3 regions of the Cedecea selenatireducens genome follow, and region 1 is predicted to be linked to each of the others. Evidence: riboswitches for the same ligand, from Rfam matches in the RefSeq annotation. Region 1 holds a riboswitch; each other region holds the start of a gene.
The links. A riboswitch is a leader RNA that binds a small molecule or an ion and turns the genes downstream of it on or off. The one in region 1 is predicted to bind thiamine pyrophosphate.

Region 1 (7,430 bases):
TCAGATAAACCATATGCTCTGGCCTGAGTAATGCGGTGCTGATAAGCAACCCATTTAGAAAGTTGTTCTGAATTCGAAATCCATGTACGAAGTTTTTCGCGTACAGCTGAGATATTTAATGTTTCAGAAACTGAACCATACAGATGTTCTACCGTGCCCCTTAAATCCACCGCAACAGCTTCAAGCTCAGTCCTGAGCTTACGGCTAACCAGATGTGTTGCTTGCGCATATTCGGCGGTTTCTTTTCTGTTTGCCTGTTTAGCCGCAACAAAACGTAGTGCACTATTGTCTTCAAGCCATACATAGGCCTGCGCCAGATAATCCCAGTCGGATGACAACGATTTCCAATGCTCATCAAAAGCATTTGAACCCAGAGAGTGTTCCGCTCGTATTTCCGCAATCCGATTTTGTAGCTCAATCAAACGAATAATTAACTGGCTACGCTCATCGATATTAACTGGTGGCGTCACCATTACACGAGCACACTGTTCATCAATATGAATAAGCTTTTGAATTATTTCTTCAATGAAGACAAGCGACACTCGAGTGATCGATATTTGGTTTGAAAAATGCTCCTCGGCTGATAAACCAAAGGCATTCCATAATATGTCTAACTGAGTCCTCACCTGCAGTAATAGCTGGTTGAGCTGCTGCGAACGAAGCTTAACGCCTTCACGATCAATAAGTCGACTGGCTAATAGCCTCGCTTCAGTTCCAACACCACGCAGCGTTCTCATCCATTCAACTAATGCCATTAAAGAAACACTGTCGCTTTTTTCACCACGCCAATCACGACCAAAAGCTGACTGACCAAAGTCATTGCCTTCCTTGATTTTTTTCCTCTCACCCTGGGCTACAATTAACGCATCCAGTAATACCAATTGCTGGTCCATGGGCAGAGAACGATCGCGCAATAAAGACCCTACAAGCGCCTTTGCTTTTCTCCAGTCACCGCTCAAAAATTTAAAAATACCGGTATGGCTCGCCAAATAATTTCTGGCCGCCATCACATCTGTATTCCAGGAAATCTCATTCATTTTAGAATCAATAGATTCACTGATCGATTTAAAAGAAGTAATTGACTCAACAAGTTCTGCTGCCTTTTCCACGCCATGATCCCATACTGATGCAATAAATGCATCGGGACTGGCGTCAGGGGCCGCTGCAATCCTTTCCCCCAAAGCTATTAGCCGCTCAATTTCCTGAATCGTGTAATATCCTTCCTGAGTACCAAGTTCTTCATGTAAGCGGGAAGCATCAAGCCGTAACTTCGCTAACTGTTTTTCCAGAGCACGCGCGGCGGTAAAACCACTTATCTGGAAATCTCCTGGAAGTGTTGCCAGAGACTCTTCAAGTTCATCGACAGGCGTTTCAATTTCTTCGGCAATGATGTCATTTTCAAGGTTTAATCGGGCTAGCTGATACTCTTTGCCTAATACAACAAGTCGCTTAATAGCAGGCATTTCATCTTGCCAACTGGTTGAAGTCAGGGCCCGGGCTGATAAGTCAGGTGCTTTCTTTATACACTCTGCTATATCAACTAATTCGCTAACTGAAGAGAATAAATCTGGAACGGGTATCACCTCCAGTTTTTCTGACAGACTGGCCATATCATCAGCAAAACGTTCAACGTTATCTTCCAGATGTTGCAAACGCACAAGCAATTTTTCCAGATCCATTGGCAAAATCTGCTCAAGACCAACGCCATTCCACGGGTGACGATCGGGAATACCAATATCCTGAATTCTTTCAACTATTTCTCTTACAAGATCAAGTCGCTTGTTGAAATCGTCGGCATTCCAGTTTTCAAATTTTTCGAGACTAAAATCAGGAGCTGCATGACCTGACTGACGTAACCGAACCAGATTGCCCATGACCTGATAAGGTGTGAATGTCGAGGGATGATATATTTTGTGCAGCCTTGCCGGATGCTCATTCAGTTTGTCCCTGGCATCTGTTAAATTTTCAACTAGTGCTTCAGGGAATTCCCCTCTAGGCGATCCTAACTCCCAGACCCTTTTTAACTCTTCCAGAAAAACTTTTTTGTTTGCCTTATTACTGTGTAGTTCTAAGCAAGCATCTCCCACTCCTGCATAGTCGAGACGACGTTTAACAACTTCAAGCGCGGCCATTTTTTCAGCAACAAACAAAACTGTTTTCCCGTCCGCGACAGCTGAAGCAATAACATTGGCTATTGTCTGGGACTTCCCTGTTCCAGGCGGCCCCTGGATAATCAAGTTTTTCCCCTGACGCACGTCGTGGATAGCAAGGGTTTGAGAAGTATCGCTATCCATAATATGGAGCATATCTTTCGGAAGGATGAAAGGATCTATAGGTGTATCATCATGGAGTCTCTCATCTGGTTCATCAAACCCATCAACCATTAGGGATTGTATAAGAGGTTGGGCCGTGATGTTATCGCCTTCAGGCCAGTTTTCCGGGTCTAAGTCACGATACATTAGAAACTTAGCGAAGGAAAAAAATCCCAGCGTGATATCGTTTTCCTGAACACCCCAATCTGATTTTACCTGTACTGCCTGGGCAATTTCATCGATGTATCTGGAAAGATCAAACGCATCATCTGTATTGAGCTTGGGCAGTATAATTTCATGAGTTCGCTGGAGATAAGCTTCCAGAGAAAGGTTTTCAATAATTTCATCTTGCCTTGCCCGCAGTTTAAATCTTTCACCAACGGTTCCGCGCTCAAGAGAAACAGGAATCAGGATTAAAGGTGCATACCTTACGTTCTCTTTATTGTTAGGATCGATCCATTTTAAGGAGCCCAATGTTAAATAGAGAATATTTACACCTTGTTCTTCCTCTAATGTTCTGGCGTCATGGTATAGATCCAGCAATTTTTTTTGCAGCCCCTGGAGAGTCAATCTTGTTTGAAGCTTAGTGTCCTGATGCTCGGCACGGATAGCATTTGGGGCAATATCATCATCAAAAATGAGTGATGCTTCATTTATGTTCACCGCATCAGGATCGTTTTCCATCTCTTCAACATCAATTAACTCTCCTTTTCTACCCGCTCGTCCTGGCAAAAAAGTGAATGCTTTGCCTTCTTGTACGAGAAGACGATAGATCTCAGTAGACCTCTCGTCAGTAATTTCCAAAAGTTTCGCTGTCTTAGATTTTGGTATATTTAGGAGTTTATTACGCGCAGATAAGTCAAGAAGCTCCATGCGCGCTCGTTCGAGTTTTTGCTGAAGGGAAAGACTATTATTCTTAAATAGTGAATCTTCGTTATCATTCATAGCAGATGTTCCACAGGTTTCTTGAAGACGTATTGAGCATCCAGCCTATGATAGGTCGGAGGCATTCAACATCAGAATGTCGGTATCTTAGCTATTTTTTTGGGGTTATTCTAATTGTAATTTATATAAAACCCCCAAATCGACCAATGTATCTTAAGCCGTGCTTTACATGTTGATTCCATACAGTACAGGTTGTTATATCCTATAACTCAGTCATCAACATCTTCACCTGATAAAAACAATCCAACAAAAAAACATATCTCTTACGAATTAAATAACGAAATCATCTAAACATGCGCGCATTATTATGATTTATCACTAACAGCGAAGGTATACCTCACACATAACCACATACTCAGTCAACTGTTGTCTAAGCTAATGTCAGCCAGAAATACTAAACACTTGAGAAAGGCTTTCCCGTTGCCAGCCGCCCAATTACGCCGTATGTTAAATCCCCTTCCCTACCCCTGATTTAGCTGCTCTGCACGAGGAAGAAAAATGGAATCATTGTTTGTTTACGGCACGCTTCGCCCCGGCCATGTTAATGCACATATCATGGAGAACATCGGCGGAGAGTGGCGGCCTGGCTACGTGAACGGGACTTTTTATGAAAAAGGTTGGGGAGCCGCCGCCGATTTTCCCGGCATCTTGCTGGACAAGAACGGCCCGGAGGTGCACGGCTATCTGTTTATATCTCCCAACCTGCACGAACACTGGCCGATGCTGGATGAGTTCGAGGCCGGTTACGATCGTGTAGAGATTGATGTCACCACGCTTGATGGCAGGACGGTGACCGCCTGGATTTATCAGCTACAGCCACGGGTTATTGGAATAACAAAGAAGAAAGCCCAACGGCCATCACGACGCCCATGACGACCTGCACGAGGACAACCAGAAATGCGAGCACGCCAAATACGGTGATTTTTCTGCGAAGAATGCATGTCACGCCGGATAATACCGCGCTAAACAGCACTATTTTAAGCAGATAGCTCAGCGGCACCAGAGCAGGGAGGTTGGCATGTATCCCGACGATACCTACGAGCCCAAGAAGAAATCCCCCGCAAAAACCCCATCCCCAAAACGTCATCGGCAAACTGAGTTGCCCCGTGACCAGTCTCTTCAACACAACGCTATCCCTTTATAATGTTTATATGTAAACGCCAGTTATCTGGCTTATTCAGTACGGTAATGTGCCGTATATAATAACCTCTTCTAATACGATTCAATGCCGCTAAATAAAAACCATAACCTACCAAAAATAGTAGGCCTGCCTTTTGTTTTTCCAAAATAGAAAAGCCCGCCGGGTCTCCCACGGCAGGCCTGGAAACATACAGACGTCAGCTTAAATCATGCAGGTCTTTATTCAGCGCGTCGCTCAGCACAATATCTTCGAAGTTCACCGCCAGCCCAGTTCCGGCGCGATGTGCTTCAGAATAGATTCGATTACGTGCACGTTATAGTCCACGCCCAGCTGGTTTGGCACGGTTAACAGCAGCGTATCGGCTTCGGCAATCGCTTCATCCTGCGCCAGTTGCTTAATGAGCAGTTCCGGTTCGGCGGCATAGCTGCGGCCAAAAATAGCCCGGGTTTGTGGGTCGATGTAGCCCACCTGGTCGCCTTCTTTGCCGCTGCCGCCAAAGTAGTTGCGGTCACGCTGATCCATTAACGCGAAGATGCTGCGGCTGACGGAAACGCGCGGCTCACGCGCATGGCCCGCCTCTTTCCAGGCGGCACGATAGGCGCGGATTTGCTTCGCCTGCTGGATATGGAACGGCTCGCCGGTTTCATCGGTTTTCAGCGTCGAGCTTTGCAGGTTCATCCCTGACTGCGCGGCCCACACAGCTGTCGCGTTGGAGCTTGCTCCCCACCAGATTCGCTCGCGCAGTCCGGCAGAAAACGGCTCAAGGCGCAACAACCCCGGAGGATTGGGGAACATCGGCTGCGGGTTCGGCTCGGCAAAGCCTTCGCCTTTCAGCGCTTCGAGGAACACCTCGGTATGGCGGCGAGCCATATCGGCCTCGGTTTCCCCTTCTCCAGGCACATAGCCAAAGTAGCGCCAGCCGTCGATCACCTGCTCAGGAGAGCCGCGGCTTATCCCGAGCTGCAGGCGTCCGCCGGAAATCAGGTCGGCAGCACCGGCATCCTCCACCATATAAAGCGGATTCTCATAACGCATATCGATAACGCCAGTGCCGATTTCAATACGTTTAGTTTTTGCCCCAATGGCTGCCAGCAGCGGAAATGGCGAGCTTAGCTGGCGAGCGAAGTGATGCACGCGGAAGTAAGCGCCGTCCGCGCCAAGCTCTTCTGCGGCAACGGCAAGGTCGATAGATTGCAGCAGCGTGTCTGCCGCAGAGCGCGTGCCGGACTGGGCGGAGGGCGACCAGTGGCCAAACGAGAGAAAGCCAATCTTTTTCATCGGATATCGTCCTTAGACTCGGGGTAATCGGCCTACAGTGACAAAAGTTTCGCCCCAAACGCCAGCAAAATATTGAGATACCGCACTAAACGAATCACCGGTTTGATCGGGGCCAGGCACAGCGCCTGACGATTGTAATCAAAAAGTAAATGTCGTATAACAGGCACCTCCGAGGGGTGTCCTGTATGGGCTGAGATGGCGTAAGCCGAACCCTTTGAACCTGATCTGGGTCATGCCAGCGAAGGGACGGTCGGCAATTTCGCCTGTGTTATTGCCTGTTCATACCTCTGCGCGCCCGGATCTCCACTTACACAGGAGGTCCCATGTACACCCCACTTTTCGAAAACGGTCTTTACGGACGGCTGCGTCAGCAGGCCGGTCGCCACTGGCAGGATTACGTCGATCATCCTTTTCTGCAGCAGCTTGCCGCCGGAACATTGCCCAAAGCAGCATTTCAGCGCTATCTGACCCAGGATTACCTTTTCCTGATCCACTTTGCCCGTGCCTATGCCCTTCTGGTGAGCAAGCTCCGCACGCTGCCCGAAATGCGCGCCGCGACCGCCTCTCTGAATGCAATAGTTTCTGAACTGCCGCTCCACGTGGCCTGGTGTGCAAGCTGGGGTTTAGACGAGGAGCAGATGGCCGCCCAGGCGGAAGCACCGGAAACCATGAATTACACCCGCTACGTGCTGGATATCGGCCATTCAGGTGACGCGCTCGATCTGCTGGCCGCCCTGCTGCCTTGCGTGGCTGGCTATGCCGAAATCGGACTTGGCTTGCTGCACAGCCCCGACACGGTAATGGAGGGCAACCCCTACGCCACCTGGATCCGTAACTATGGCGATGAGGGCTATCTGGCCGGGGTGCAGGCCGCTGTTCAGCTACTTGAAACCGTAGGGCGTCAGCGCGGGGCAGAGAGCCGCTTCGCCGAGCTTTCGCAAATATTCACCACCGCAACGCAGCTTGAATCCGCGTTCTGGCAAATGGGGCTGAATGCCTCATGACCGAAAGCCATACCTCGCCGGGCATTCAGGTTCGCGATCTCAGCCTGCGGTTTGGCAGCCAGACCATTTTTGAAGGGCTGAATTTTGATATTCCTGGCGGGAGCTTCGTTGCCCTGCTGGGCGCGAGCGGTGCCGGTAAAACCAGCCTGCTGAAGATTATCGCCGGGCTGGCGCAGGCCAGTGCCGGAAACGTGACCTGCAGCGACGGCCAGCCCGTTGCCGGGCGCATAGCCTGGATGGGGCAGAAAGATTTGCTTTATCCCTGGCTGAACATCGAGCAGAACGTGGCCCTGGGTTCGCGCCTGCGTGGCGAGACTGTTGATCGCCAGTGGACGGCGCATTTGCTTGAGCAGGTTGGGCTGGCGGGCTATGCCAAAGCTTTGCCCGTCGCGCTGTCGGGTGGTATGAGGCAGCGCGCAGCTATCGCCAGAACGCTCTACGAACGGCGGCCGATAGTGCTGATGGACGAGCCGTTTTCGGCGCTGGACGCCATTACCCGAACGGCGATTCAGGATCTGGCGGCGGAGCTGCTGGTAAAAAACACCGTGCTGCTGATCACCCACGATCCTATGGAAGCCTGTCGGCTCAGCCACCGCCTGCTGGTGCTGTCCCGCTGGCCTGCGGGCATCGATGATACGCATGTTATTGCCGGGCAACCGCCTCGCGCGCCGGACGATGTTGACCTGCTGAAAAGCCAGGCCAGCCTGCTGCAACAGCTGATGAGGGCCGCAGAATGAGGTCACCCTCAGA
Region 2 (7,430 bases), on a different contig from region 1:
CCCGCCAAGGCCGACGACCAGCACGGTGCTGGACAGCAGTTTTTCCTGCCCTTCAATGGCCACATCCTCCAGCAACAGCTGGCGGCTGTAGCGCATAAAATCCGCGTCATTCATCGCCGGTTCCTGCCAGTTCGAGTAATTTCGCCGTGGCAGCACACCAGTCCGGAGCCTGAGTAATCGCGCTGACGACGGCAACGCTGCCAACCCCGGTCGCTAAAACGGCAGGTACTCGATCGATACTTATCCCGCCGATGGCAACGGTGGAATAGTCGCCCAAAGTTTGAATGTGTTCTGCCAGCTTATTCAGTCCCTGAGGGGAAGAGGGCATCTGCTTGGTTTGGGTGGGAAAGACATGGCCCAGCGCGATGTAGGACGGATTAGCGCTTAACGCGCGATCCATTTCCATGTTGTCGTGGGTAGAAAGCCCAAGGCGAAGCCCGGCTTCGCTTATCGCCGTCAGGTTAGCCACGTCCATATCTTCCTGGCCGAGGTGCACGCCGTAGGCGCCATGTTTGATGGCCAGTCGCCAGTAGTCGTTGATGAACAAGCGGGCGTTATAGCGCTCACCCAGCGCAATAGCTGCGATGACGTCGGCTTCGACTTCTTCGTCATGCTTGTCTTTAATACGGAGCTGAATAGTTTTGACGCCCGCGCCCAGCAGACGTTCGATCCATGCCACGCTGTCGACGACCGGGTAAAGGCCAAGCCTGCGTGACGTGGCTGGAAATGTGAGTTTTGACATTATGCTTCCTCCTGTCTGAGATAAATTTCACCGCCCCGGGCGCGAAAGTCCTGGGACATCTCTTCCATACCTGCGTCTATCGCCTGTTTTGCGGCGTAGTCCCGCACTTCCTGCGTGATTTTCATTGAGCAAAATTTAGGGCCGCACATAGAGCAAAAATGTGCGACTTTGCCGGATTCCTGCGGCAGGGTTTCATCGTGGTAAGCGCGAGCGGTGAAGGGATCGAGCGCCAGGTTGAACTGGTCTTCCCAGCGGAATTCAAAGCGTGCTTTGGACATCGCGTTATCGCGGATTTGTGCGCCAGGATGACCTTTGGCCAGGTCAGCGGCGTGGGCGGCAATCTTGTAGGTAATCAGCCCCTGTTTAACGTCCTCTTTGTTCGGCAGGCCAAGATGCTCCTTCGGCGTCACGTAGCAGAGCATGGCGCAGCCAAACCAGCCGATCATGGCGGCGCCAATGCCGGAGGTGAAATGATCGTAGCCCGGCGCGATATCGGTCGTTAGCGGGCCGAGGGTGTAGAAAGGCGCTTCGTGGCAATGCTCCAGCTCTTCGGTCATGTTGCGGCGAATCATCTGCATCGGCACGTGGCCCGGGCCTTCAATCATCACCTGGACGTCATACTCCCAGGCGATTTTGGTCAGCTCGCCCAGCGTATGCAGCTCGGCAAACTGCGCTTCGTCGTTGGCATCCTGTATTGAACCGGGGCGTAAACCATCGCCCAGCGAAAGTGAAACGTCGTAGGCGGCGCAGATCTCGCAAATCTCGCGGAAGTGCTCGTACAGGAAATTTTCCTGATGATGGGACAGGCACCACTTCGCCATAATCGACCCGCCGCGCGACACGATGCCGGTCAGGCGTTTCGCCGTCATCGGCACGTAGCGCAGCAGCACGCCCGCGTGAATAGTGAAGTAATCCACGCCTTGCTCTGCCTGTTCCAGCAACGTGTCGCGGAATATTTCCCAGTTCAGGTCTTCGGCGATGCCGTTAACCTTCTCCAGCGCCTGGTAAATCGGCACCGTGCCAATGGGCACCGGGCTGTTGCGCAGGATCCATTCCCGCGTTTCGTGAATATAGCGGCCGGTCGAGAGATCCATCACCGTATCGGCACCCCAGCGGGTGGCCCACACCAGCTTCTCCACCTCTTCTTCAATAGAGGACGTGACCGCCGAATTGCCGATATTGGCGTTCACCTTCACCAGGAAGTTGCGGCCGATAATCATTGGCTCTGATTCAGGGTGGTTGATATTGGCGGGAATAATCGCTCGGCCGGCGGCGACTTCATCGCGCACGAACTCCGGCGCGATGTTTTCCGGCAGCCTTGCGCCGAAGCCTTCGCCCGGATGCTGGTGGCGCAGGACCTCATCGCGGATGCGTTCGCGCCCCATATTTTCGCGAATGGCTATGAACTCCATCTCCGGGGTGACAATGCCTTGCCGGGCGTAATGCAGCTGGGTGACACATTTTCCCGCCGCCGCCCTACGGGGCGCTAGCTGAGTTTCAAAGCGCAGCTCGTCCAGGCCGTCGTCGGCCAGACGTGCTTTTGTATAAGCTGAGCTGCGTTCATCCAGCGTTTCGCTGTCACGGCGTTCGGCAATCCAGGCGCTGCGAAGAGGGGAAAGTCCGCTTAACACGTTTATAGCGATTGCGGGGTCGCCATAAGGGCCAGACGTATCGTAGACGGGGACAGCATCGTTCGGCTGATATTGAGGAGTATCATTGTTGCCGCCGGTGAGCGTCGGGCTGAGCTGAATTTCCCGCATTGGGACGCGGATATCTTCGCGTGATCCGGTCAGATAGATGCGCCGGGAGTTGGGGAAGGCGGTGCCTTCAAGCGTATTGATAAAGTGTTGGGCGGCTGCACGCTGTTCGCGTCGGCCCGGTTTTTTTTCAGATGCAGACATAGCTCATTCCAGGTTTCATCAGGATATGGCTTGTCAGGACAACGGAAGGAGTAATGGATATGGGCCGCCCACAAACGGGTGCACCAAAGAAAGAATTACTCTTGTTCCCTTCGCAGGTTCTAACCTGATCAGGTTCCGCGGATCCCGAATTAACGGTCTCAGCCGGTGCATAACGCACTCGGCACTCCGACAAGAATGATCCCACCTCGCGGTGGGAAAGTTGTAAATTACTCGTTAATAGCTAACAACTCAAGCTGGACTTGCCAGCCCGGCCGCATCGCTGGCGCTGCCGTCCAGGTTGTTATCGATAGCCAACAGGACTAACTTATCTTCAAGGGTGAAGCGGGCCTCAAGGCACTCGCCTATCTCCGATAATGCCTGCTGAAACTCGACCCAGCTGTCGCGGCCGATGGCGTTTTCGAGATGCGAGTCGTAGAGGTCCATTATCTGTTGGGTATTGGCTTCCAGTTGAGGATAAAGCTGTGCCGCGCTCAGCAGCGGGCTGCCGCCTTCCAGGTTGCTGATAATGCGCTCGTAAATACTAAAATGGCCGGAAGAGAGATAATCCACCAGGCCGTGGCAAAAATTATCTAACGCTTTTTCGTCGAGCGCGGTGTGGGATTCCTTGTTAGGCTTGATCCCGACCATGTTGTAATAGGCAACCAACAGGTGTTTACGAGCCTGAAGCCACTGGTCAACTAACTCATTACTACCACCAACGCGCTCAGTCAGATTGGCTAACTGGTTCAGCATGATTGAGACTCCGTGAGTTAAAAGATTGAACGCAAACTAACCCAAAAAAGTAAAAACTAATTGTTTATATCAGTGAACACGGGGATGTGCACCAGGTTATGGAACGTGTTATTCAAAACTTAGATCATGGTTGGTGGATAGTCAGCCATGAGCAGAAAATATGGTTGCCGCAGGGTGACTTACCTCACGGCAGCGCCGCCGAATTTCAGCTTACAGGCTGCCACGCCCTGGACATCGGGGAATGGGAAGGCGAACCGGTATGGCTGATACGAGAACCGCGCCGCACGGACATGGGCTCGCTGCGCCAGCTGCTGGACCGTGATGTTGGCCTGTTTCAGCTCGCCGGAAGGGGTGTTCAACTGGCCGAGTTTTACCGCTCGCATAAATATTGCGGCTACTGCGGCCATGAAATGCACTTCAGCAAAAGCGAATGGGCGATGCTCTGCGGCCACTGCCGGGAACGCTATTACCCGCAAATCGCCCCCTGCATTATCGTTGCTATCCGTAAGGACGATCATATCCTGCTGGCTCAGCATACGCGCCACCGCAACGGCGTTTACACCGTGCTGGCCGGATTTGTCGAAGTGGGTGAAACGCTGGAGCAGGCTGTGGCTCGCGAAGTCATGGAAGAGAGCAGCATTCAGGTGAAAAACCTGCGCTACGTGACCTCCCAGCCCTGGCCTTTCCCGCAGTCGCTGATGACCGCATTTATGGCGGATTACCATAGCGGCGAAATCAAAATAGATCCCAAAGAGCTGCTGGATGCCGGCTGGTATCGCTATGACCAACTGCCGCTATTGCCGCCGCCGGGCACCGTGGCGCGCCGCTTAATTGAAGATACCGTTGCCCTGTGTCGCGCGGACTATGAATGATAGACTGCGGCGATACAGCTAAAGGAAAGGTAAAAATGACTGAACTGAAGAACGATCGTTACCTGCGCGCCCTGCAGCGCTTGCCGGTAGATATCACTCCGGTATGGATGATGCGCCAGGCCGGGCGTTATTTGCCGGAATATAAGGCAACGCGCGCTCAGGCGGGTGATTTTATGTCGCTGTGCAAAAACGCCGAGCTGGCCTGCGAAGTCACCCTGCAGCCGCTGCGTCGCTATGCGCTTGATGCGGCGATCCTCTTCTCGGACATTTTGACCATTCCAGACGCAATGGGGCTTGGGCTGTACTTTGAAGCCGGCGAAGGCCCACGCTTTAGCTCCCCAATTAAAAGCCTGGCCGATGTTCAAAAGCTGCCGATTCCAGACCCGGAAGGCGAGCTGGCTTACGTGATGAACGCGGTGCGCACCATTCGCCGCGAGCTGAAAGGCGAAGTCCCGCTGATTGGCTTCTCCGGCAGCCCGTGGACGCTGGCCACCTATATGGTGGAAGGCGGCAGCAGCAAAGCGTTTACCGTGATTAAGAAAATGATGTTTGCCGAGCCAAAAGCGCTGCATCTGCTGCTGGATAAGCTGGCACAGAGCGTGACGCTCTACCTGAACGCGCAAATCCGCGCGGGCGCGCAGTCGGTGATGATCTTCGATACCTGGGGCGGCGTGCTTAGCGGCCGTGACTACAAAGAATTCTCGCTTTACTACATGCACAAAATCGTCGACGGCCTGCTGCGTGAAAACGACGGTCGCCGTGTGCCGGTGACGCTGTTCACCAAAGGCGGCGGTCAGTGGCTTGAAGCCATGGCGGAAACCGGCTGCGACGCGCTGGGCCTGGACTGGACGACGGACATAGCCGACGCTCGCCGTCGCGTAGGTCATAAAGTCGCTCTGCAGGGTAATATGGATCCTTCCATGCTTTACGCTCAGCCTGCACGTATCGAAGAAGAAGTTGCCACTATTCTTGCCGGCTTCGGCCAGGGAGAAGGGCACGTCTTTAACCTGGGCCACGGTATTCATCAGGATGTTCCGCCGGAGCATGCAGGCGTCTTTGTGGAAGCGGTGCATCGCCTGTCGGCGCAATATCATCGCGCTTAAGGAAAAAGAGGGATGGATCTCGCAGCATTACGAGAGCAGCAGCTGGATCTGGCCGCAAAGGTGATCCGCGAGGATCGCCTTGACCAGGATCCGCCGCGTTTGATCGCCGGGGCCGATGTGGGGTTTGAACAAAGCGGAGACGTCACCCGCGCGGCCTTCGTTTTGTTGAGCTATCCGTCCCTTGATCTGGTTGAATATCAGGTGGCGAGAATGGCTACCGCCATGCCCTATATCCCCGGTTTTTTATCTTTTCGAGAATACCCTGCGCTGCTTGAAGCGTGGAGTATGCTTTCGCAGAAACCCGATCTGGTGTTTGTGGACGGGCACGGCATCTCGCATCCCCGCCGTTTAGGCGTAGCCAGCCATTTTGGGCTGCTGGTGGACGTGCCAACTATCGGCGTAGCGAAAAAGCGGCTGTGCGGAAAGTTTGAACCGCTGGGCGACGAGCCGGGCGCTCGTGCGCCGTTGATGGACAAAGGCGAACAGCTGGCGTGGGTCTGGCGCAGTAAAAAACGCTGTAACCCGTTGTTTGTTTCTACCGGGCACCGGGTGAGCCTCGACGGCGCGTTAACGTGGGTTGAGCGCTGTATGGCGGGCTACCGTCTGCCGGAGCCGACCCGCTGGGCCGATGCCGTCGCCTCCGGGCGTCCGGCCTTTAAGCGCCTGCAAGCAATTGGCAGGTGATTCAGGTAAACTGCCGCTAATTTTCCGTCTTTGAGACACCGTCATGTTACAGAACCCAATTCATTTACGCCTGGAGAAGCTCGAAAGCTGGCAGCACGTCACCTTTATGGCCTCTCTGTGCGAGCGTATGTACCCGAACTACGCCATGTTTTGCCAGCAAACCGGCTTTGGTGATGCCCAGCTTTATCGCAAGATCCTCGACCTGATTTGGGAAACCCAAACGGTGAAAGACGCCAAAGTGAACTTTGATAGCCAGTTGGAAAAACTTGAAGAGGCAATTCCTGCGGCTGACGACTATGATATTTACGGTGTCTATCCGGCGATTGACGCCTGCGTGGCGCTGAGTGAGCTTGTCCATTCTCGTCTCTCAGGTGAAACGCTGGAGCACGCAATCGAAGTCAGTAAATGTTCAATCACTTCGGTGGCGATGCTGGAAATGACTCAGGCCGGTCGTGAAATGACCGACGAGGAGTTGAGAGCAAACCCGGCGGTAGAAGAAGAATGGGACATTCAGTGGGAGATTTTCCGACTGCTGGCGGACTGCGAAGAACGCGATATTGAGCTCATTAAAGGGCTTCGTGCTGACCTCCGTGAGGCCGGCATCAGTAATATCGGTATAAATTTGCAGCAATAAGACAGTAAAACGTGACATACAGTCTGATTTGTCCTCCCTGGAGGCTTCCAATTAACCCCCCGTCTGGTCTACATTTGTGGGGCGAATAAAAGTGGCTGTCGGTGCGTGTATGCAGGAGAGTGCTTTTTATGCATTTCCGTCGCACTCGATGCTTAGCAAGCGATAAACACATTGTAAGGATAACTTATGAACAAGACTCAACTGATTGATGTAATTGCTGACAAGGCTGACCTGTCTAAAGCACAGGCTAAAGCTGCTCTGGAATCCACTCTGGCTGCAATTACTGAGTCTCTGAAAGAAGGTGATGCTGTACAACTGGTTGGTTTCGGTACCTTCAAGGTGAACCACCGTGCTGAGCGCACTGGCCGCAACCCGCAGACCGGTAATGAAATCAAAATTGCTGCTGCTAACGTGCCGGCATTTGTTTCTGGTAAAGCACTGAAAGACGCGGTTAAGTAAGTTAACGCGTGTCGGTGAACAGTTTTAACAGAGGGGCGTTTACGCCCCTTTTGTCCGTCTGGCGCCCACTACTGGCGCTGGCGGGTGCGTTAGTGCTCACGGCATGCAGCAGCAATAAACTCCCTCCTTTTACCGCCACTGGCTATGTTGCCGACCAGGGCGTAGTTCGCATCTGGCGTAAAGACAACGCCGATGAGTCCACCCACATACTTACCGCCTTTAGTCCGTGGCAGCACGGGGCAACTACCACCGGTGAATACCGCTGGCAGGGCGATAAGCTGA
Region 3 (7,430 bases), on a different contig from region 1:
TGGGAGAGGGGAAGCCCTCAAATGTTCTTCACCCGGCTGGTGAGAAACAGGGCAACAACCGCAAGTCCTGCCATCAGCCAGTACACAGAGTAGTGACCAAAACCTTCCGCCAGCGTCCCCTGCAGTACGCCGGCTAAAATCACGCCCGTTGAAATGCTGTTGGTGAACAGCGTTGTCGCAGAGCCCGGCCTTCCCGGCATCAAATCCTGGAACCACAGCATCCCAATCCCGGCAATAATCCCGATAAACACCGCGTTAAACAGCTGCAACACCACCAGCGCCGTTTTAGAGTGAAACAGGATCAGCCCAAGGTAAAACAGCACGCCCGCAGCCACCGCCGCCACCATCATGTTACGTTTCCCAAAGCGCTTCACGTAGTAGCCGGCGAGGATCATGGCGGGGATCTCCAGCCCGGCGGCCGTGCCCATCAATAAGCCCGCCAGCTCATCCGGCAGCCCGAGATCCTGGCTTATCCACAGCGGCATATCGATGATGTACATGGTGTTGCAGGTCCACATCAGCATCGAAGCGACAAACAGCATCCGCACGTTGCTGTCCTTCCAGCCGCTGACCTCCGTTATCGCCACTTCGGCGGAGGGCTCGGCTCGGGCAACCGAAGGCAGAGCAAACACAATCAGCAGCAGCGAGATAACAAATATCCCGGCAGCAATAAGAAACATGGTGGTGAAGCCATACTTTAGCGCCAGCATAAAGGAAAGCGGCGGCCCGATAACCCAGGCAAGGGAAAGCTGCGCACGCATGATCGAGCTGAACATCACCACTTCACGAGCGGAACGATCGGCATATTCACGCGCCAGGGCAAAAATCTGCGGCATAGCGGTATTGGCGATGGAGGCAAACATCACGCCGAGCGTAATCAGCGTCAGATAATGCCGGTTGAAGGCAAAAAGAACGCTGTTTGCCACCGCCATCGCGCAGCAAACCATAATCAGTTTGCGACGATCTCCCCGGCTATCCGATCTTTTTGCCAGCAGCAGGCTTACGGCGATCCCGGCAATCGCATTAACGGTATAGAACAGACCAACCCAGAAGGGCCGAACTTCAACTTCGCGGGTTAAAAAGAGGCTGAGCGTCGGGGCCTGCAGCGCACCGGCCACGCCAATCATAAAAGACACGGCCATAAAGGCAGCATAAACGGGGTTAAAACGACGTGCGCGGGTCAAAAACCAGAGCATGAGCTGTCCTTAAAAGGAGGGTGTAGTCAGAGGTATTCGCTAAATGCGTAAAGATTAAACGAAAAAAGCCAGCAGTAAACAGCTGCTGGCGTGGTAAAAGCACCAATACTCAGTCACACATGAGTCGGCGTGTTGGCGTTCTCGGGCATCGGGGTTGTAACCTCCCACTGCATCAAGTCTTCGAGCATCCTTAGTCTTTGCTCCACCGTCAGGCGAGCCAGCCATCCAGAACAAACAAACTGCGTTGCGGCAAAGTACTGTTGGAAAAACCTCGCAGGTGATGACCGCTTCATAAACACCTCCTCGCTTCATCGCTGATGATTATTGACGTAATATAGGGAAAGTTAAATTGATGAGTTTCCGCCGGGAGTTCCTCTTTTATGTCCTCATCTCGTCTGCAACAACAGTTCATCCGCCTGTGGCAATGCTGCGAAGGCAAGCCTCAGGAAACCACGCTGAATGATTTAGCGGAATTGCTCAACTGCTCCCGCCGTCATATGCGGACCTTACTCAACGCCATGCAGGAAAAAGGCTGGCTAAGCTGGCAGGCAGAAGCAGGGAGGGGCAAGCGGTCACAGCTCACCTTCCTTTATACAGGGCTGGCGCTCCAGCAGCAGCGGGCGGAAGACCTTCTGGAACAGGATCGAATCGATCAGCTGGTGCAGATCGTCGGCGACAAGGCCGCGGTGCGGCAGATGCTTATCTCTCATTTAGGGCGCAGCTTCCGCCAGGGCCGGCATATTCTTCGCGTCCTTTACTATCGCCCGCTGCTGAATCTGCTGCCCGGTTCGGCGCTCAGGCGCTCCGAAACCCACATTGCCCGCCAGATTTTCAGCGGCCTGACGCGAATAAATGAGGAAAATGGGGAACTCGAAGCGGATATTGCCCATCACTGGCAGCAAATTTCCCCTTTACGCTGGCGTTTCTTCCTCCGCCCCGGCATTCATTTCCATCACGGCCGTGAGCTGGACATGCTGGATATCATCTCTTCCCTGCAGCGCATCAACACCCTGCCGCTGTTTGCCCACATCACGCAGATAACCTCGCCGACGACCTGGACGCTGGATATTCACCTCAGCCAGCCGGATGACTGGCTGCCGTGGCTGCTGGGCAGCGTGAACGCCATGATCCTACCGCGCGAATGGACAACGATGTCCGATTTCGCCAGCCAGCCGGTCGGTACAGGGCCTTATTCCGTCGCTCGGAATAACCGTAACCAGCTGAAGATTCACGCTTTTGATGATTATTTTGGCTTCAGGGCGCTGATAGACGAGGTTAACTTCTGGGTCTTGCCCGAAGTGGGTGAAGAGTCGAGCTGTGGCGTGCAGCTTCAGGGCATGCCGGACAGCGAGAAAGCCGTAGAAAGCCGCCCGGAAGAGGGGTGCTACTATTTGCTGTTTGATAGCCGCTCCAGACTTGGCCTGCATGAAAGCGTCCGCCAGTGGATTGGCCATATTCTCTCGCCGGTTAACCTTATTTACCGCGCTGCCGAGCAGTACCAGCAATACTGGTTCCCTGCCTATGGCCTACTGCCGCGCTGGCACCACTCGCGCCCGGGACCTCTTACCGCCAAACCTGCCGGGCTTGAAAGCATCACCCTCACCTACTATCGCGATCACGTAGAGCATCGGGTGATCAGTAACATCATGACCGAACTGCTGGCCGAGCAGGGCGTGAAACTGATTATTCAGGAGATCGATTATGCTGAGTGGCATCAGGGCGACGCCGAAAGCGATATCTGGCTGAACAGCGTGAACTTCACCATGCCGCTGGAATATTCCCTGTTTGCCCAGCTTTATGAAGTCCCTCTGATTCAAAAGTGCATCCCGATCGACTGGCAGGGCGATGCCCGCCGCTGGCACAGTAAAACGCTGGCGCTGCCGGAATGGAGCAGGCAAATGCTCGAGCGCAATGACGTTATCCCGTTGATTCACCACTGGTTACGCATTGAAGGGCAGCGCAGCATGCGCGGCGTGCGCATGAACACGCTGGGCTGGTTTGATTTTAAATCAGCCTGGTTTGCTCCGCCTGGTCCATAACGTTTTCGTAACACAGCTTTCGCAATCCGGGGGAAGTCAGTAGAATCCCTCCTGCTCAACGGGGTGCCAGGACAGTTTGTCCGAGCTGAGATAATACCCGTCGAACCTGATCCGGATAACGCCGGCGAAGGGATTTGAGACACTCCGCTCAATTCCTTTGCCCCCTTTTATTGAGGTGCAAAGTGTTCAAAAAATTTCTGCCGCTGCTGGCGCTGGTTGCCGCGCCCGTTTTCGCCAGGCCCGTATTAACCGTCTACACCTACGACTCGTTTGCCGCCGACTGGGGCCCTGGCCCGGCGGTGAAAAAAGCGTTTGAAGCCGACTGTCACTGCGAACTGAAATTCGTGGCGCTGGAAGATGGCGTTTCGCTGTTGAACCGCGTGCGCATGGAAGGCAAGAACAGCAAAGCAGACGTCGTGCTGGGATTGGATAACAACCTGCTGGACGCGGCCTCGCAAACCAAACTGTTTGCCCCTTCTAACGTCGAAACCAGCGCCCTACAGGTGCCCGGCGGCTGGAAGAACAGCACCTTCGTTCCTTACGACTACGGCTACTTCGCTTTCGTTTACGACAAGAACAAGCTAAAAAATCCGCCGAAGAGCCTGAAAGAGCTGGTTGAAGGCGACCAGAAATGGAAGGTGATATACGAAGATCCGCGCACCAGTACGCCGGGGCTTGGCCTGCTGCTGTGGATGCAAAAAGTCTATGGCGATAAAACTCCGGAAGCCTGGCAAAAGCTGGCGAAGAAAACCGTCACCGTAACCAAAGGCTGGAGTGAAGCTTACGGCCTGTTCCTGAAAGGCGAAGCCGATCTGGTGCTGAGCTACACCACGTCGCCGGCCTACCACATCATCGAAGAGAAGAAGGACAACTACGCCGCGGCCGACTTCAGCGAAGGGCATTATCTGCAGGTTGAAGTCGCAGGCCGACTGGCGAACAGCAAGCAGCCAGAACTTGCCGAGAAGTTTATTAAGTTCATCACCACGCCTGGTTTCCAGAACACCATTGCAACCGGCAACTGGATGTACCCGGTCACTAGCGTGGCGCTGCCTGCTGGCTTCGACGGGCTGGTAAAACCAAAAACCACGCTGGAATTTACGCCTCAGCAGGTCGCCACCCAGCGCGCAGAATGGATTAATGAATGGCAACGCGCCGTCAGCCGCTAATACCCGGCTGGCTGTATCCAGGGCTATTTGCCGCGATGCTTATCGTGGCGGTAGCCCTGGCGGCTTTTCTGGCGCTGTGGCTTAACGCCCCGCAGACGGATGTCTTTGCTCTTTTGCAGGACAGCTACCTTTGGCACGTCCTGCGCTTCTCGTTCTGGCAGGCGTTTCTTTCTGCGGCACTCTCCGTTTTCCCGGCGATATTTTTAGCCCGGGCGCTGTACCGACGCCGTTTTCCTGGCCGAATGGCGCTGCTGCGGCTTTGTGCCATGACGCTGGTTCTGCCGGTGCTGGTTGCGGTATTCGGCATTCTCTCCGTTTACGGGCGTGAAGGCTGGCTGGCAACGCTAAGCGGCTGGCTTGGTCTGGAATGGCGTTTCTCCCCTTATGGGCTGCAGGGAATTTTGCTGGCGCACGTTTTCTTTAATATGCCGATGGCGACCCGCCTGCTGCTTCAGGCGCTGGATAACATCCCCACCGAGCAGCGCCAGCTTGCCGCTCAGCTGAATATGCAGGGCTGGCACTTTTTCCGTTTTGTCGAATGGCCCTGGCTGCGCAGGCAAATACTTCCGGTAGGGGCGCTGATTTTCATGCTTTGCTTCGCAAGCTTCGCCACCGTGCTTTCGTTGGGCGGCGGCCCGCAGGCGACCACCATCGAACTCGCTATTTTTCAGGCGCTAAGCTACGACTACGATCCGGCCAAAGCGGCGCTGTTGGCCCTGCTGCAAATGGCATGTTGCCTTGGCCTGGTGCTGCTCAGCCAGAAGCTAAGCAAGGCAATTCCTGTCGGCGTAAGCCAGCTTCAGGGCTGGCGCGATCCGCAGGATTCTCTGCGCAGAAAGATCTGTGACGCCCTGCTTATCCTTGTGGCCTTGCTTCTTCTTCTACCGCCGCTGTTGGCGGTAATGGTGGACGGCATTAATGGCAGCATGGGCAACGTACTGCAGCAGGCCGCACTGTGGAACGCGCTTTGGACTTCGCTGCGCATTGCCGTTGCCGCCGGGCTGATTAGCGTGACGCTAACCCTGATGCTGCTGTGGAGCGCTCGTGAGCTGCGGCTTCGCAATCGTATTTTCGCCGGCCAGGCCATTGAGCTTAGCGGCATGTTGATTCTGGCGATGCCGGGCATTGTGCTCGCCACCGGCTTCTTCCTGCTGCTCAATAATACCGTGGGCCTGCCGCAATCTGCCGATGGCATTGTGATTTTTACCAACGCCCTGATGGCGATTCCCTACGCCCAAAAAGTGCTCGAAAATCCCATGCGCGACGTCGCCGAGCGCTACTCGCAGCTTTGCCAGTCGCTGGATATTCGGGGCTTTAATCGTCTGAGGCTCATTGAGTTAAAAGCTTTGAAACGCCCGATAGCTCAGGCGCTGGCCTTTGCCTGCGTGTTGTCGATTGGCGATTTCGGCGTGGTGGCGCTGTTCGGTAACGAAGATTTCAGGACGCTACCTTTCTGGCTGTACCAGCAGATCGGATCCTACCGTAGCCAGGACGGCGCGGTCACGGCGCTGCTCCTGCTGCTGCTTTGTTTTATGCTGTTTACTTTGATTGAAAAACTTCCGGGGCGAGATGCTAACTCTGACTGATGTAACCTGGCTGTACCAGCACTTACCGATGCGTTTTTCTCTGAAGATTACGGCGGGTGAGCGCGTAGCGATCCTTGGGCCGAGCGGCGCGGGGAAAAGTACGTTGTTGAGCCTGGTTGCCGGGTTTCTGCAGCCCGCGAGCGGCAGCATTATCATTAACGGGGTGGAGCATACCCGGACGCCACCTTCGGCTCGCCCGGTTTCCATGCTCTTTCAGGAAAATAATCTGTTTAGCCACCTGACGGTTCGGCAGAATATCGCCCTGGGAATGCACCCGGGGATGAAGCTCAATGAGGCTCAGAAGCAGCGGCTGCTGGAGATAACGGCACGCGTAGGGATGACGGAGATGCTGGATCGCCTGCCGTCTCAGCTTTCCGGCGGCCAGCGGCAGCGTGTTGCGCTGGCTCGGTGCCTGGTTCGTCAGCAGCCTGTTTTACTGCTGGATGAACCCTTCTCCGCGCTCGATCCCGCGCTACGTAAGGAGATGCTGCAGCTGCTCGACGAGCTTTGTCAGGAACAAAACATGACGCTGCTGATGGTATCCCACAGTATTGAAGATGCCGCCAGAATCGCCGGGCGCAGCATCGTGGTAAAAGACGGGCGTATCGCGTGGGACGGCGAGACAGACACTCTGCTAAGCGGCGAGGCAAACGCCTCGACGCTGCTGGGCATCGGCAATTAGTGCGACAGCACCTTCCACAGAATATCCCAGTAAACCGGCATCAAAGGGTGCTGCAACATCGCCACAAAACTGCCCACGCCCGCCACCAGCATTAGCGGTGCCAGCCAGTTCAGACGAGAACGCGGCAAAAAGCGCGTCAGGCGGTCCGTGCCACGTTTGCCGCTGCGGTACCAGCGCCAACACAGCCACGCGGCCAGCCACAGCAGCAACGCCACCGCCAGCAGCAGCCATTTGAAGCTGGCGCTTTTCATGTCAGCAGGAATATCGATCGCCGCCCCGGCGAGGATCCCCGGCAGAAAATAGAGCGGCGGCCAGAACAGGCAGCCAATGATATTGGGCGGCAAAAACTTCGCCAGCGGCAGATCCAGCATCCCGGCAACCATCGGCACCAGCGGGCGCGTGGGGCCAACAAAGCGTCCCACCAGGATGGTAAACATGCTGTGCTGATGCAGGGCATGCTCGGTTTTATCCAGCAGCGCCTTGTTCTTTTTCATAAAGGACCAGCGGTGCAGCGGGCCTTTGAAGCGCTGTCCAAGCCAGAACGAGATCCAGTCCCCCAGCAGGCAGCCGACGATTCCGGCCCCCCAGGCATAATAAAAATTAACCTGACCGCTGCCGATCAGCGCACCAAGCCCGGCCATCATCACCGTGCCCGGCAGGATAAGTCCCACCAGCGCCAGCGACTCAAGAAAGGCCACCAGCATCACCGCGATTAGCGAATATGCAACTGACTGTGTAATAAAGTGTTCCAGCAAGGATTC

Region 2: another riboswitch for thiamine pyrophosphate. It lies ahead of thiC (phosphomethylpyrimidine synthase ThiC); the one in region 1 lies ahead of tenA (thiaminase II).
Region 3: another riboswitch for thiamine pyrophosphate. It lies ahead of thiB (thiamine ABC transporter substrate binding subunit); the one in region 1 lies ahead of tenA (thiaminase II).

What each region holds. Positions count from the first base shown of each region.
Region 1 covers NZ_JBHIKW010000001.1:397,671-405,100, forward strand. Annotated here, with positions in the region: gene ACE38U_RS01895 (DUF3320 domain-containing protein) at 1-3,257, opposite strand, end outside; gene ACE38U_RS01900 (gamma-glutamylcyclotransferase family protein) at 3,756-4,130, shown strand; gene ACE38U_RS01905 (hypothetical protein) at 4,081-4,383, opposite strand; gene ACE38U_RS01910 (LLM class flavin-dependent oxidoreductase) at 4,654-5,676, opposite strand; TPP riboswitch at 5,839-5,940, shown strand; gene tenA (thiaminase II) at 6,000-6,680, shown strand; gene ACE38U_RS01920 (ABC transporter ATP-binding protein) at 6,677-7,417, shown strand; gene ACE38U_RS01925 (ABC transporter permease) at 7,414-7,430, shown strand, end outside.
Region 2 covers NZ_JBHIKW010000024.1:17,908-25,337, forward strand. Annotated here, with positions in the region: gene ACE38U_RS21710 (HesA/MoeB/ThiF family protein) at 1-114, opposite strand, end outside; gene thiE (thiamine phosphate synthase) at 107-742, opposite strand; gene thiC (phosphomethylpyrimidine synthase ThiC) at 742-2,643, opposite strand; TPP riboswitch at 2,732-2,842, opposite strand; gene ACE38U_RS21725 (Rsd/AlgQ family anti-sigma factor) at 2,893-3,396, opposite strand; gene nudC (NAD(+) diphosphatase) at 3,495-4,268, shown strand; gene hemE (uroporphyrinogen decarboxylase) at 4,304-5,371, shown strand; gene nfi (deoxyribonuclease V) at 5,384-6,055, shown strand; gene ACE38U_RS21745 (YjaG family protein) at 6,099-6,689, shown strand; gene hupA (nucleoid-associated protein HU-alpha) at 6,876-7,148, shown strand; gene ACE38U_RS21755 (DUF1481 domain-containing protein) at 7,163-7,430, shown strand, end outside.
Region 3 covers NZ_JBHIKW010000003.1:41,333-48,762, forward strand. Annotated here, with positions in the region: gene ACE38U_RS05595 (sugar efflux transporter) at 18-1,196, opposite strand; gene sgrT (glucose uptake inhibitor SgrT) at 1,310-1,489, opposite strand; gene sgrR (HTH-type transcriptional regulator SgrR) at 1,577-3,235, shown strand; TPP riboswitch at 3,285-3,386, shown strand; gene thiB (thiamine ABC transporter substrate binding subunit) at 3,418-4,401, shown strand; gene thiP (thiamine/thiamine pyrophosphate ABC transporter permease ThiP) at 4,377-5,987, shown strand; gene thiQ (thiamine ABC transporter ATP-binding protein ThiQ) at 5,971-6,669, shown strand; gene ACE38U_RS05625 (DedA family protein) at 6,666-7,430, opposite strand, start outside.